Regions from separate parts of the Cupriavidus sp. a3 genome, predicted to be linked through region 2. Evidence: predicted binding sites of a transcription regulator. Region 2 holds the regulator's gene; the other holds the start of a gene.
The links. The regulator sigma-54, encoded in region 2, starts transcription at its own class of promoters, with help from an activator protein. The targets are predictions, from matches to a motif close to TGGCANGNAANCTGCTTT.
Positions count from the first base shown of each region.

Region 1: ACAD63_RS15795 (circularly permuted type 2 ATP-grasp protein) is a predicted target of sigma-54. The motif match lies at 4,694-4,711, and genes of this name have one in related genera.

Region 1 is NZ_CP170643.1:3,281,557-3,289,360, forward strand. Features, by position in the region: gene ACAD63_RS15775 (alpha/beta fold hydrolase) at 1-89, opposite strand, end outside; gene ACAD63_RS15780 (peptidase) at 101-922, opposite strand; gene ACAD63_RS15785 (transglutaminase family protein) at 1,053-1,898, opposite strand; gene ACAD63_RS15790 (alpha-E domain-containing protein) at 1,955-2,908, opposite strand; gene ACAD63_RS15795 (circularly permuted type 2 ATP-grasp protein) at 2,988-4,463, opposite strand; gene ACAD63_RS15800 (gluconokinase) at 4,786-5,271, opposite strand; gene edd (phosphogluconate dehydratase) at 5,326-7,221, opposite strand; gene ACAD63_RS15810 (MurR/RpiR family transcriptional regulator) at 7,477-7,804, shown strand, end outside.
Region 2 is NZ_CP170643.1:4,255,211-4,263,014, forward strand. Features, by position in the region: gene ACAD63_RS20245 (monovalent cation:proton antiporter family protein) at 1-868, opposite strand, end outside; gene ACAD63_RS20250 (KpsF/GutQ family sugar-phosphate isomerase) at 1,020-2,003, shown strand; gene lptC (LPS export ABC transporter periplasmic protein LptC) at 2,047-2,676, shown strand; gene lptA (lipopolysaccharide transport periplasmic protein LptA) at 2,816-3,463, shown strand; gene lptB (LPS export ABC transporter ATP-binding protein) at 3,532-4,332, shown strand; gene ACAD63_RS20270 (RNA polymerase factor sigma-54) at 4,488-5,966, shown strand; gene hpf (ribosome hibernation-promoting factor, HPF/YfiA family) at 6,015-6,365, shown strand; gene ptsN (PTS IIA-like nitrogen regulatory protein PtsN) at 6,734-7,189, shown strand; gene hprK (HPr(Ser) kinase/phosphatase) at 7,269-7,804, shown strand, end outside.

The DNA of each region.
Region 1 (7,804 bases), 970 kb from region 2:
TCGAACTCGCCGTCCAGTTCGCCGAACAGCTTGCGGTACGTCGTGACCGGAAAGCCGTTGGCATGTGAAAAATGGATGATCTCGCGCACCGCCCCGCCCCTCATTCCTGGGTGCGGGAGGGATTGCGCCTGGCGCGCACGGGCTGGCCCCAGCAGTCGCCCTCGCCGCTGCGCGCCAGCGGGAAGTCGGCCGGCAGGGCCGGGTCCCATTCGGGGTTGTGGATTTCGCCGAACACCTGGCGCAGCCGGTGGCCCCAGGTATCGCGGATCATGCGGAAATAGGCGTTGCGCTCGTCGATGTTGACGAAGCGCGTCACGCGCAGCGAATCCGCCTCGTAGACCAGCAGGTCCAGCGGCAAACCCACTGAAATATTGGACTTCAGCGTCGAATCCATCGAGATCAGCGCGCATTTCGCGCCCTCGGCCAGCGGCAGCGACGGATGCACGACGCGGTCGATGATGGGCTTGCCGTACTTGGCCTCGCCGATCTGGAAATAACAGTTTTCCGGCGTGGCTTCGACGAAGTTGCCGGCAGCATAGATGTTGAACAGCCGCACCCGCTCGCCGCGGACCTGGCCGCCGAAGATCAGGCTGACGTTGAATTCGATGCCGGCATCGCGCAGCGCATGCGCGTCGCGCTTGTGCACCTGGCGCACCGCGTCACCGACGATGGACGCGGCTTCGAACATGTCCCGCGCGTTCCACAACGAGCGCTTGTCGTCGTGGTTCTCCGCCAGGATCTGGCGCACCGACTGGCTGATGGCGAGGTTGCCCGCGGTCATCAGCACCATCACGCGGTCGCCTGGCTCTTCGAACACGGTCATCTTGCGTGCCGTCGAGATGGCGTCCACCCCGGCGTTGGTGCGGGAATCGGACAGGAATACCAGGCCGGCATCCAGCCGCATGGCTACACAGTACGTCATGGTCTTGTTCTGGTGTTCTTGTCGGACGGCCGGGAGTGGCCGGCCGGAGGGCTGCATTAACGGATTCTAGCGCCGCTGCCGTGTCTCGGTGCCGGTTCTGGAATGTGGCACCTAATTGGCGCGGCCGAAGCTAGACCGGATCGGCAAGCGGCGTGATCACGACATTGACCTCGAGCGTCTCGCCGGCACCGCCCTCCAGGATGCCCCGGACCGGTGCGGCAGACTGGTAGTCGCGCCCCACGGCGAGGCGGACATGGCGCTCGTCGGTGAGGCAGCCGTGGGTGATGTCGATGCTGCACCAGATCTCGCGCTGGGGATCCAGACAAACGTCGGCCCATGCATGGCTGGCCAGTTCGGTCGCGGCGGGATCGTAGAAGTAGCCGCTCACATAGCGCGCCGGCACACCGAGCGCGCGGCATACCGCCACCATCACTTGCGCCTGATCCTGGCACACGCCGCTGCCCAGGCCGAACGCCTCGGCGGCTGAAGTCCCGACATCGGTGGTATTGGGCTTGTAGCGGACGCGTTCGCCGATGGCCTGGGCCAGCGCCAGCAACGCGGGAATTTCATGGCCCGAGGCCAGGAAAGGCGCGGCGAAGGCCTGCATCTCGCGCGGCGCCGTGGTCAGCGGCGTGCTGCCGAGGAAGTACAGCGGCGACACGCGCGATTCGCCGGCCGGCGGCGCATCGCAGAAGGCATGGTGGCCGTCGCGGTCGAGGTCGCCATGCGGAGGCAGCACTTCCACTTCGCCGCTGGCTTCGATGGCAATGGTGTCCGCCGGGCCCGCCACGGTGAAGTTGTGCACGATGTTACCGAAGCCGTCGCACGCCGCCGACGGGTTGCCCGGCGTGCTCAGCTGCCAGCTGTGCACGGTCTGCAGCGGGCCCGAGCGCGGCTCGAGCCGCAGCTCGTGCACGCTGCGGCGCACCGGCTCGGCATAGCGGTAGACAGTATGGTGGTGGATCTTGTATTTCACGGTATCAGGGCGCGGCGCGGCGGCGGCAGCACATGGTCGTTGCCGGTGCGCCCATGTCAGGCCGCCTGCAGCGGTACCAGGAAGTCCCGGCTGATGCCATTGCCGAGATCGCCGATGCGCTCCAGGAAGCTGGTCAGGTACGCATGCAGGCCGACGGCAAAGATGTCGTCGATGCGCGCGTATTTCAGGTCGGCGTGGAGTTTACCAGCCTGCCGCTCGGTCTCCGCCGACTGCTGGTTGCGCACCATGGCCAGGATCGTCACCACCTCGTCCATGCTCGACACCAGCGAGCGCGGCATGTCGGGGCGCAGCACCAGCAGTTCGGCCACGCGCTGTGGCGTGACCACCGCGCGATACACCTTGCGGTAGACCTCGAAGCCGGACACCGAGCGCAGCACCGCAGCCCAGTGGTAGAAGTCGTTCTGCTCGCGGTTGGGATCGCTGTCGTCACTGCCCGAGGCCTGGAACTTGACGTCGAGGATCCGCGCGGTATTGTCGGCGCGCTCCAGGAAGGTGCCCAGCCGCATGAAGTGAAAGGCATCGTCCTTGAGCATGGTGCCGAACTGCACGCCGCGCGCCAGGTGCGAGCGGAACTTGACCCATTCGAAGAAGCTCGACGGGTCTTCCCTGAGTACGCCGTCGGCGATCATGCGCTGCACGTCGAGCCAGGTCGTGTTGACGGTTTCCCAGACTTCGGTGGTCAGCGAGCCGCGCACCGCGCGCGCGTTCTCGCGTGCCGCGCGCAGGCAACTCATGATCGACGACACATTGGTCATGTCGCGCACCATGAAGTCGATCACGTCGTCGCGCGACAGCAGGCCGTACTTGTGGTCGAAGGCCTGCGTCAGCTCCGAGATATCGAGCATCGCCCACCAGCCCTGCTCGGCCACCTCGGCCGACTGCGGCAGCAGCGAGGTCTGGTAGTTGACGTCGAGCATCCGTGCGGTGTTTTCCGCGCGCTCGGTGTAGCGGGCCATCCAGAACAGGTGGTCGGCGGTACGGCTCAGCATGTGGGCTCTCCTGGCATGGCAGCGGCGGTGTTGATCGCGGTGTTGCTCGCGGTCTTGATCGCGTGAGGGGCTGTCGTCGTCATCGTTCGAGCACCCAGGTGTCCTTGGTGCCGCCCCCTTGCGAGGAATTGACCACCAGCGAGCCCTCGCGCAGCGCCACGCGCGTGAGCCCGCCGGGCACCATGCGCACCTCCTTGCCCGACAGCACGAACGGGCGCAGGTCGATATGGCGCGGGGCGATGCCCGACTCCACATAGGTCGGGCAGGTCGACAGCGCCAGCGTCGGCTGCGCGATGTACTGCTCGGGCCTGGCCTTGACCACCTCGCGGAAGGCATCGATCTCGGCGCGCGTCGCGGCCGGACCCACCAGCATGCCGTAGCCGCCGGCGCCGTGGGTTTCCTTGACCACCAGCTCTTGCATATGGTCGAGCACGTACTGCAGGTCGTCGGGACGCCGGCACATGTAGGTGGGTACGTTGTTGAGGATGACCTCTTCGCCGAGGTAGAAGCGGATCATGTCGGGCACGTACGGATAGATCGACTTGTCGTCCGCCACGCCGGTGCCGATCGCATTGCAGATGGTCACGTTGCCGGCACGGTAGACCGACAGCAGCCCGGCCGCGCCAAGCGCGGAATCGTGCCGGAACACCAGCGGGTCGAGGAAGTCGTCGTCGACGCGCCGGTAGATCACGTCGATGCGCTGCGGTCCCTGCGTGGTGCGCATGAACAGGTGGTCGTCCTCGACGAACAGGTCGCTGCCTTCGACCAGTTCAACGCCCATCTGCTGCGCCAGGAAGGCGTGCTCGAAGTACGCCGAGTTATACATGCCCGGAGTCAGCACCACCACCGTGGGATCGGCGATCGCCTGCGGCGATACGCCGCGCAGCATGTCGAGCAGCAGGTCGGGATAGTGCGCCACCGGCGCGACGCGGTTGCGTGCGAACAGGTCCGGGAACAGCCGCATCATCATCTTGCGGTTTTCCAGCATGTACGACACGCCGGAGGGCACGCGCAGGTTGTCTTCCAGCACGTAGAACTCGCCCTCGCCGGCACGCACCACGTCGATGCCGGCCACGTGCGCATAGATGTCGTGCGGCACGGTGACGCCGAGCATCTCGGGTCGGTACTGGGCGTTGTTGTAGATCTGATCGGGCGGGATCACGCCGGCCCGGATGATGTCCTGGCCGTGGTAGATGTCGTGGATGAACCGGTTCAGCGCAGCCACGCGCTGGCGCAGGCCTTTTTCCAGCAGCGCCCATTCGCTGGCCGGGAAGATGCGCGGGATCACGTCGAACGGGATGGTGCGCTCGGTGCCGCTGTTGGCTTCGTCCTTGTCGCCATAGACGGCAAAGGTAATGCCCACGCGCCGGAAGATCAGGTCCGCCTCGGCCCGCTTGTTGTCCATGGTGCCGCCGGACTGCCGCGCCAGCCAGTCAGCGAAATGCCGGTAATGCGGGCGTACCGCCCCGTCGGGCAATGCCTGCCCTGCCTGGATGACCGTGGGCGCCCCGTCGGCGCGCCAGTCCAGCATCTCGTCGAAAAACCGCCCTGCCATGATGGCCGTTCCTCCATGTAGTGGGCGTCGGGTGCTGCCACTGCCCCGCATCCGGCCGCCCTGGTTTGACCTGGCTGTCCTGCCACAAGCCCGCCGCGTTATTGCCTCGGGGCCCGGGAGGGTCTCCGATGGCATTGGCGCGGCGATACTGTCGAGTCACTGGCCCTTTCAGCATACCTGTACCGGCGAAAGCCGCAAGCTGGCGAATCCTGGCCGGCACGGAAAGTGAGCTAGCAAGATGTCTGCCAGCGCACGCAAAAACGGCCGCCGGCGAGGCTGGCGGCCGTCATTGCGATGGCGCGGTGGATCGCGGGCGAAAGGCTCAGCGAGCGGAAGCCTGCAGGATGGTGTCCACCAGGACTTCGGGCGACTGGCGGATATCGAGCTCCAGCGCGTCGCGCGGCGCTTCCAGCGTATCGAACTGGCTCTGCAGCAGCTCGGGATTGAAGAAGTGGTCGCTGCGGGCGGACAGGCGCCCGGCGATCAGTGCGGCATCGCCCTTCATGTGGACGAAGGTCACGCCGCCGTCTGGCGGCGTGAGCCGGTCGCGGTACGCCTGGCGCAGGGCCGAGCAAGTGAACACGTGGGTCCGGCCTTCGGCGCGCGCCGTGTCGATGGCGGCGCGCATCGCCGCCAGCCAGGGCCAGCGGTCTTCGTCGGTCAGCGGGATGCCCGCGTGCATCTTGGCCTTGTTGGCCTCGCTGTGGAATTCGTCCGCGTCATGGAAGCCGCAGCCCAGGCGCTGCGCCAGCAGCTGGCCGACCGTGGTCTTGCCGCTGCCGGAAACGCCCATCAGGATATAGATCATGTCTGCTCCGTCGGTCTTGGTATCGTCTTGCTGTCGTGAGGCAGGTGCGCAAGGCTATTGTGCGACGGTTTGCGCCGCCACGGCAGCGGCGGATGCGCCTGGCGCGGCGCCGGCATCCGCTTCGGACAGGTCGAGTGCGCTGCCCCCCTCTTCCGCGATGCGCGCATGGCGCCGGAACGAGCCAAACAGGCCGCGCCCGAGGCTGAACCGGGCAAAATCGTCGGCCGGGGCCGGCGCCGGCTCGCGCGCCGCGAACTCGCCCTCGTCGCCCAGCCATTGCAGCACGCCGGCGACCGCGTCGACGCGGATGCGGTCGCCGTCGCGCACGCGGGCCAGCGCGCCGCCGGCCAGTGCCTCAGGGCCGACGTGGATCACCGCAGGCACCTTGCCCGACGCGCCCGACATGCGCCCGTCGGTCACCAGCGCCACCTTGTGGCCGGCGTCCTGCAGCGCGCCCAGCACCGGCGTCAGGCGGTGCAGCTCGGGCATGCCGTTGGCGTTCGGCCCCTGGAAGCGGACCACGGCGACCAGGTCGCCATTCAGTTCGCCGGCATCGAACGCGGCCTGCAGCGCTTCCTGCGCATCGAAGACGCGCACCGGCGCCTCAACCACGCGATGCTCGGGCGCCACGGCCGAGACCTTGATCACACCGCGGCCCAGGTTGCCCTGCATCAGCCGCAGCCCGCCTTCGGGCGAGAACGGCGCCGCGGCGCTGGCAACGACCTGGGCGTCGCCGCTTGCCGTCGCCCCCTCGCGCCATTGCAGCACGCTATCGCGCATCACCGGCTCCTGCGTGTAGCGCGCCAGGCCCGGGCCCGCGACGGTCTGCACGTCCTCATGCAGCAGCCCGGCCTGCAGCAGCTCGCGGATAATCAGCCCGGCCCCGCCGGCGGCATGGAAGTGGTTCACGTCGGCGGAGCCGTTCGGGTACACCCGCGCCAGCAGCGGCGTGATGCGCGACAGTCGGTCGAAGTCGTCCCAGTCGATGATGATGCCGGCGGCGCGCGCCATGGCCACCAGGTGGATGGTGTGGTTGGTCGAGCCGCCTGTCGCCAGCAGGCCGACCATGGCGTTGGCCACGGCGCGCTCGTCGACGATGCGCGCCAGCGGCAGGTAGTCGCTGCCGCGCGCACTCAGCGCAATCGCGCGCTGCGCCGCCGCGGCCGTCAGCGCATCGCGCAGGCCGCTGTCCGGGTGGACGAAGGCCGCGCCGGGCAGGTGCAGGCCCATGATCTCCATCAGGAACTGGTTGCTGTTGGCGGTGCCATAGAAGGTGCAGGTGCCGGCCCCGTGGTAGGCCTGGCATTCGGCCTCGAGCAGCGCATCGCGGCCAACCTGGCCGGTGGCGTAAAGCTGGCGCACGCGCGCCTTCTCCTTGTTGGACAGGCCGGTGGCCATCGGGCCCGCCGGCACGAACACTACCGGCAGGTGGCCGAACTGCAGCGCGCCCATCAGCAGGCCCGGCACGATCTTGTCGCACACGCCCAGCATCAGCGCCGCATCGAAGGTGTTGTGCGACAACGCGATGGCCGTGCCCATGGCAATCGCATCGCGCGAGAACAGCGACAGCTCCATGCCGGCGTTGCCCTGCGTGATGCCATCGCACATCGCCGGCACGCCGCCCGCCACCTGCGCCACGGCCCCGACCGCGCGCGCGGCTTCGCGGATGACGCCGGGGTAGCGCTCATAGGGCTGGTGCGCCGACAGCATGTCGTTGTACGCGGTGACGATGCCGAGATTGGGCGCATGGTCGACGCGCAGCTTCAGCTTGTCGTTGGCTGGCAGTGCGGCGAAGCCGTGCGCCAGGTTGGCGCAGGACATGCCGCGCAGCGGTCCCAGCTCGGCTTGCGCACGCTCGCAGCGTGCAAGGTAGGCGGCACGGCTGGCGCGGCTGCGGGCAACGATGCGTTCGGTGACGGCCAACAGCTCGGCATGGACGGCAATGGGCATGGCGGAGGCGTTCCTTTTGTCGGGGCGTAGCACCAAAGCGGCGCGATCGCATGTAGATTTTCTACATTATTACCGATAGCAATGCCGCCGTCGACTGGATCATGCATCACAATGGCGCTCAATCTTGCTTGTTTTCCCACATCACGGGCAAACCCTGACAGCCAGGCGGGCACGATTTCGGGCACGATGCCTCGCCAACGGATGTAGAATCTCTACATTAGAGAATCCCGAACAACCTGATATCCGCCCGCCGCCATGCGCGACCGAATCCTTGCCGTCTACGACACGCTCCGCCCCTCCGAACGCCGTCTGGCGGACTACGTCGCCGAGCACGGCGCCGCCGTTATCCGCCTGTCGATGCCCGAACTGGCCGAGCGCGCAGGCGTGTCGCAGCCCACCATCGCACGGTTCTGCGCCGCACTGGGCTACGACGGCTTCCGCGAGTTCAAGCTGCAATTCGCGCAGAACGTCGGCGGCGGCATGCCATTCGTGCACCAGGATGTGGACGCCCACGACCGCCCCGCCGACATCGCCGGCAAGGTGTTCGACCGCACCATCGCCACGCTGATGAGCGTGCGCAACG
Region 2 (7,804 bases):
CGCGGATATTGAGCAGCATGCCGATGGTGACGAAGAACAGCCCCAGCAGCACGTCGCGGAACGGCTTGATGTCTTCTTCCACCTGGTGCCGGTACGGCGTCTCGGAGATCAGCATGCCGGCCATGAACGCGCCCAGCGCCATCGACAGCCCCAGCCGCTCGGTCAGCGCCGCCATGCCCAGCGTCACCAGCAGCAGGTTCAGCATGAACAGTTCCTGCGACCGGCGCGCCGCCACGATATGGAACCAGCGGCTCATCAGGCGCTGGCCGAGGAAGAAGATCGCGCCCAGCGCCACCACGATCTTGACCGTGGCCAGCCCCAGAGCCATCACCAGGTCGCCGGGATCGCGCGACAGCGCCGGGATCACGATCAGCAGCGGCACCACCGCCAGGTCCTGGAACAGCAGGATGCTGATGATGTTGCGGCCGTGCTCGCTCTCCAGCTCCATGCGCTCGGACAGCATCTTGGAGACGATCGCCGTGGACGACATTGCCAGCGCCCCGCCCAGCGCCACCGAGGCCTGCCACGACAGCGGGAACAGCCAGTTGAAGGCCCAGCTGGCGGGCACCACCGCCAGCATCGACAGCACCACCTGCGAGCCGCCCAGCCCGAACACCAGGCGCTTCATCGACCGCAGCTTGCTCAGGCTGAACTCCAGCCCGATCGAGAACATCAGGAACACCACGCCGAACTCGGCCAGGTACTTGGTCTGCGCGGTATCGCTGGCCAGCCCCAGCGCATGCGGGCCGATCAGGATGCCGACGGCCAGGTAGCCGAGCATCGGCGGCAGCTGCAGCATGCGGAAAGCGACCACGCCGAAGACGGCAGCGGCCAGCAGCACCAGGGTCAGTTCCAGCGGTGAGTGCATCAGGATGGTCGGGTGACCGGCCGGGCGCGCGCCCGACCCGGCACGGGCACCCTGCCGGGGAAACTTGGCAAGCGCGTCGATGCGGCGGGCACGCGGGGGCACATCGAGGCAGCCCCGGGCGACGTCGCATTCGTTGGTATACTTCGACGCCATGATAGCCAATTTCGATGCGGATCGAGCACTCAGGCTCGCCCGCGACACACTCCAGACCGAAGCCGAAGCGGTTTCCGCACTTTCCGGCCGCCTGACCGACGACTTTGCCCGTGCCGTGCAGATGATCCTGCAATGCAGCGGGCGCGTGGTGGTCTCCGGTATCGGCAAGTCCGGCCATATCGGGCGCAAGGTGGCGGCGACGCTCGCTTCCACCGGCACCCCCGCGTTCTTCGTGCATCCGGCCGAGGCCAGCCACGGCGACCTGGGCATGGTCACGCGCGACGACGTGCTGATCGCCTTCTCCAATTCCGGCGAAACCGGCGAGTTGCTGTCGATCATCCCGATCGTCAAGCGCATCGGCGCGCGGCTGATCTCGGTCACCGGCAACCCGGAGTCGAACCTCGCCAAGCTGGCCGACGCGCACCTCGACGCGGGCGTGGAAAAGGAAGCCTGCCCGCTCAACCTGGCGCCAACGGCAAGCACCACCGCCGCGCTGGCGCTGGGCGATGCGCTGGCGGTGGCGGTGCTGGACGCGCGCGGCTTCGGCGAAGAAGACTTCGCCCGCTCGCACCCGGGCGGCGCGCTCGGCCGCAAGCTGCTGACCCATGTGCTCGACGTCATGCGCACCGGCAACGCGGTGCCCGAAGTCCGCGAAAACACCCCGCTGGCCCAGGCGCTGATGGAAATCACGCGCAAGGGCATGGCCATGACCGCTGTGGTCGATCCCGACGGCCGTGCCATCGGCGTCTTCACCGACGGCGACCTGCGCCGCCTGCTGGAAACCCCGCGCGACTGGAAGACCGTTCCCATCGGCGAGGTCATGCACCGCAACCCGCATGTGGTCAACCAGAGCCAGCTGGCCGTCGAGGCGGTGCAGGTCATGGAAGCCAACCGCATCAACCAGTTGCTGGTGGTCGACGACGACGGGCGCCTGGTCGGTGCGCTGCATATCCACGACCTGACCCGCGCCAAGGTCATCTGAACGGGGCGCGAGAAGCACCGACAAGCACACCAACAAGCACACCATGCAGGCACTCATCGCCTCCCTCAGCGGCATCGTCATGCGCCTGCTGCCGCTGCTGCTGATGGCCTTCGTCGCCGGCAGCACCTTCTGGCTGGTGCAGATCAACTCGCCCAAGGAAAGCCAGGACACGCAGGCGACCAAGAAGCACGAGCCGGACTATTTCATGGACCGTTTTTCGGCCACGGAACTGGCGCAGGACGGCAGCACCAAGATCCGCTTCACCGGCGAACGCATGGTCCACTTCGAGGACGACCAGACCTACGAGGTCACGCGCCCCGCGCTGCGCGCCTATGAACCGGACCGTCCGCCGGTGACGGCACGGGCCGACCTTGGCCGCATGAACGCCGAAGGCTCGGTGATCGACCTGTACGGCAACGGCCATGTGCTGCGCCAGCAGGGCGCCGACGCCTCCAAGGATCCGCAGCTGACCGCCGCGTCGAGCTATTTCCAGCTGCTGGTCAATGACGACATCGTCAAGACCGACAAGCCGGTAAAGCTGACGCGCGGACCCTCGGTGATGACCGCGAACGGGCTGATCTTCAACAACGTCACCCGCGAAGTACAATTGCTCGGCAATGTACGCGGCACCATCGTCACCGGGCCGTCTCCGGGCCGTACGCCGGGACGCTGACCCGGCCCGCGCGGCCGGCCGCCGCGCAACGGCAATAACGCTGCGCGCCCTGCCTGCCCCGCAAGACCCGCATAACCCGCATAACCCGCATAACCCGGCCTAACCCGCACCACCACGCCCTCTAGCCACCGCTGCCAACATGACTGCATCCCTGACGACTTCGTCCCGCCGACACGCCGCCCCGGCCCTGCTCGCCACGGCCATGGCCATCGGCCTGCTGCTGGCCCAGCCCGCGCTGGCCGAGCGCGCGGACCGCGACAAGCCGATGGTGCTCGAGGCCGACAACGCCAGCTACGACGACGTCAAGCAGATCTATACGCTGACCGGCAACGTGGTGCTGACCAAGGGCACGATGATCCTGAAGTCGGATGCGGCCGAGCTGCGCACCGACCCCGAGGGCTACCAGTTCGCGGTGGCCACCGCCAAGGCTGGCAAGCAGGCCTATATCCGGCAGAAGCGCGAGGGCGTCGACGAATACATCGACGGCTGGGGCGACCGCATCGAATACGACGGCAAGCAGGAGCTGTCCAAGCTGATCGGCAACGCGCGCATGGCGCGCCTGCAGGGCGCCAAGATGCTCGACGAGATCCGCGGCGCGGTGCTGACCTACGACAGCCGCAAGGAGTTTTACACCGCTGCCGGCGGCAGCGACAACACCTCGGCCGCCAATCCGTCGGGCCGCGTGCGCGCGGTGCTGTCGCCGCGGCAGAACCCGAATGCGCAGGGTTCGGGCAGCGGCTCGCCGCTGGACCTGAAGCCGGCGCCCGCGCCCGCCAACAAACCCTGACGCCTCGCGGGGACCGATGCCTTGCAAGGACCGCCTCCCCGCCTGAAACGCTGAACGCCAGACTGCCAATGACCGATACCGCCACCATCGCCGAAAAGCCTTCCGTCCAAGCCACGGCCGTCCTCGAAGGCGGCAGCACGCTGGTCGTGCGCCACCTGAAGAAGCGCTATGGCTCGCGCACGGTGGTCAAGGATGTCTCGCTGGACGTGAAGAGCGGCGAAGTGGTTGGCCTGCTCGGCCCCAACGGCGCGGGCAAGACCACCTCGTTCTACATGATCGTGGGGCTGGTGAACCTGGACGAGGGCGATATCGTGCTCGACGGCGACCACATCAGCGGCCTGCCGATCCACGAACGCGCGCGCATGGGCCTGTCTTACCTGCCGCAGGAAGCATCGGTCTTCCGCAAGCTCAACGTCGAGGAAAACATCCGCGCCGTGCTCGAGCTGCAGGTGGAAAACGGCAAGCCGCTGGCCAGGGCCGAGATCGACCGCAGGCTCGACGCGCTGCTCGACGACCTGCAGATCGCGCACCTGCGCAACAACCCGGCGCTGTCGCTGTCGGGCGGCGAACGCCGCCGCGTGGAAATCGCGCGCGCGCTGGCATCGTCGCCGCGCTTCATCCTGCTGGATGAACCGTTCGCCGGCGTGGACCCGATCGCAGTGGGCGAGATCCAGCGCATCGTCAGCTTCCTGAAGGCGCGCAACATCGGCGTGCTGATCACCGACCACAACGTGCGCGAGACGCTTGGCATCTGCGACCACGCGTACATCATCAGCGAAGGCACCGTGCTTGCCGCCGGGCGGCCCGAAGAGATCATCGCCAACGAATCGGTGCGGCGCGTCTACCTGGGCGAAAACTTCCGCATGTGATGTACTGGCCTGCCCGCGGCGGCAGGCCATTGATTCTGCCTGGTTTCACCCCCATCATCTGCATGTGGGACAGCCCACTGCCGGCGTCGATCAAGCCGCGACATCGATAGCAATTTCCGTTCCAACAACGGAAAGATGCGCATAAAATAGGTCGCATGAAACCGTCGCTACAGCTCCGCCTCTCCCAGCACCTGGCACTGACGCCGCAACTGCAGCAGTCGATCAGGCTGTTGCAGCTTTCGACGCTGGAATTGCAGCAGGAAGTCGAACAGGCGCTCACGGAAAACCCCCTGCTCGAACGCGAGAACGACTGGATCGAAAGCCCGCTGCGCGTGGCCGCCGATGGCTCGGTCAACCTGCAGAGCGCGCCCGCGCCGGCACCGGCCGAACCGCAAGGCAACGGCGAGGCGCGCGCCGAGGGCGCGGGCGATGACGACAGCTACGGCGACAGCAACAGCGGCGACGACTATGGCGGCGACTGGAGCCTCGACGATTTCGCGCGCCGCCCGCAAGGCGACGAAGACGAGAAGACGCCGATGCAGCTGCGTGAGGCCGAGCCCACGCTGCGCGAATACCTGATGGAACAGCTCACGCCGCTGAAGATCTCGGTGCGCGACAAGGGCCTGGCCATCTTCCTGATCGAATCGCTCGACGACGACGGCTACCTGAGCGCGACGCTCGAAGAGATCTGCGCCGAACTGCCCGAAGAACTCGAATTCGAGATCGAGGAAGTACAAGCGATGCTGACGCTGCTGCAGAGCTTCGACCCGCCGGGCGTCGGCGCGCGCAACGCGGCCGAGTGCCTGGGCCTGCAATTGCGCCGGCTGCAGCATCCGCAGCGCGAGCTGGCGCTGAACATCGTGCATAACCACCTCGAGCTGCTGGCCGTGCGCGACTACACGCGCCTGAAAAAAGCGCTGCAGGTAGACGAGCCTGCACTCAAGGCCGCGCATGAACTGATCCGCTCGCTGGCACCCTACCCGGGCCACGCATACAGCCGCCCCGAAGCCGACTTCGTCGTGCCCGATGTGTTCGTGCGCAAGAGCGGCAGCGGCTGGATCGCGCAGCTCAATCCGGATGTGATGCCGCGGCTGCGCATCAATGACATGTACGCGCAGATCCTGCGCGGCGCCAAGGGCGAGTCGGGTACCGCAGGCCTGCAGCAGAAACTGCAGGAAGCGCGCTGGCTGATCAAGAATATCCAGCAAAGGTTCGACACGATCCTGCGTGTCTCGCAGGCCATTGTCGAGCGTCAAAAGAACTTTTTCACGCACGGCGAAATCGCCATGCGCCCCTTGGTTTTGCGGGAGATTGCCGATACACTGGGATTACACGAGTCAACCATCTCCCGGGTGACGACCAATAAATACATGGCAACGCCGATGGGTACTTTCGAACTGAAGTACTTCTTCGGCAGCCACGTGTCCACCGAGACCGGTGGCGCGGCTTCATCAACGGCCATCCGCGCCTTGATCAAGCAACTGATAGGAGCCGAAGACCCGAGGAATCCCCTTTCCGACAGTCGCATCGCCGAACTGCTGGGTGAGCAAGGCTTCGTTGTCGCACGACGCACCGTAGCCAAATATCGCGAAGCCCTGAAGATCCCCGCAGTGAATCTCCGCAAGTCTTTGTAGCCGAGCCCACCGCCTGCCTGGTGAGGCTCTTTCAGAAGGAGAAGCGCTATGAACTTCAAGATCAGTGGACACCACCTTGACATCACGCCGCCGTTGCGTGAGTACGTGGAAACGAAGCTGGAGCGAATCGTCAGGCATTTCGATCAGGTCATTGGCGTTAGCGTGCTGCTCTCTGTCGACAATCACAAGGAAAAGGACAGGCGGCAATATGCGGAAATCAATCTACATCTCAGGGGCAAGGACATCTTCGTTGAAGCGCATCATGAAGACCTGTATGCAGCGATCGACGCACTAGTCGACAAGCTGGACCGTCAGGTACTGCGCTACAAGGACCGCGTGCAAGGCCACGACCGCGAAGCGGTCAAGTACCAGATGGCCGCAGCGCAGATGCAGCAATGAGCGTGCCCGGTGGCCCCGCAGAGGGCCGCTGAATCAAAACTGAACAGGCAAGCCGCGCGTAGCGCGGCTTTTTTGCGCCTGCGGCGCTGTGGCGCCTGCGCAAAGGGCCTGTCACCCGTTTGAGACGGAGTGTTCGCAACGGCCGCGGCAGGGTGTATGCTGCGCCATACATGCAGGGCCGCATCCTGCCCGCGCCCGGTTAAGGTGCGGACGCCAACCGGGCGGCGCTGCGCTGCACAATCACAGGGAGGCTGCTGCTCTATAATGGCCGGACGCCTCGGCGTTGCCGGCGACCGGCAGCCCCTGAGCCACACACTGCCCGGCGGAACGGCGGAACCGCCCGCTAACTGAACTCCTGCGCATCGCCCATGAATCGTTTGGCCAAATTGCTGCCACCCGGCAACATCACCCTCGACGTCAGCGTCACCAGCAAGAAGCGTGTGTTCGAGCAGGCCGGGCTCCTCTTCGAGAACAACCATGGCGTGGCGCGCGCCACCGTGACGGACAACCTGTTTGCGCGCGAGTCACTGGGCTCCACCGGACTTGGCGCCGGCGTGGCGATCCCTCACGGCCGCATCAAGGGGCTCAAGCAGCCGCTGGCCGCCTTCATGCGCCTGGCCGAACCGATTCCGTTCGAATCGCCCGACGGCAAGCCGGTATCGCTGCTGATTTTCCTGCTGGTGCCGGAACAGGCCACGCAGCAGCACCTGGAAATCCTGTCCGAGATCGCGCAGCTGCTGTCGGATCGCGACATGCGCGAAGGACTGGCGACGTTGCCCACTTCCGAAGCCGTGCACCAGTTGCTGACCGAATGGCATCCCTGATTCACCGATTGACCTGAACGGGCCGGCACAGACCGGACAGGCACAGCGCCTGGCACACCGCCCCACACGTCATACCCGCATGGAACTCACCGGCGTCACCTCCCAGTCCATCTTCGACGACAACGCAGCCGACCTCAAACTCTCATGGGTCGCCGGCCTGGAAGGTGCGGACCGCGCCTTCGACGTGGAATTCGCCCGCGAAGCCACCTCGGCCGCGGACCTGGTGGGCCACCTGAACCTGATCCACCCCAACCGCATCCAGGTGCTCGGCAAGCCCGAGATCACCTACTACCAGCGGCTGGACGACGATATCCGCAAGCGCCAGATGGGCGAGCTGATCCTGCTGGAGCCGCCTTTCCTGGTGGTGGCCGACGGCATGGAGCCGCCGCCGGACCTGGAGCTGCGCTGTACGCGCTCTTCCACGCCGCTGTTCACCACGCCGGTGTCGTCGGCCGCGGTGATCGACCACCTGCGGCTGTACCTGTCGCGCATTTCCGCGCCGCGCGTGACCATGCACGGAGTGTTCCTCGACATCCTCGGCATGGGCGTGCTGATCATGGGCGAATCGGGCCTGGGCAAGAGCGAACTGGGCCTGGAACTGATTTCGCGCGGCCA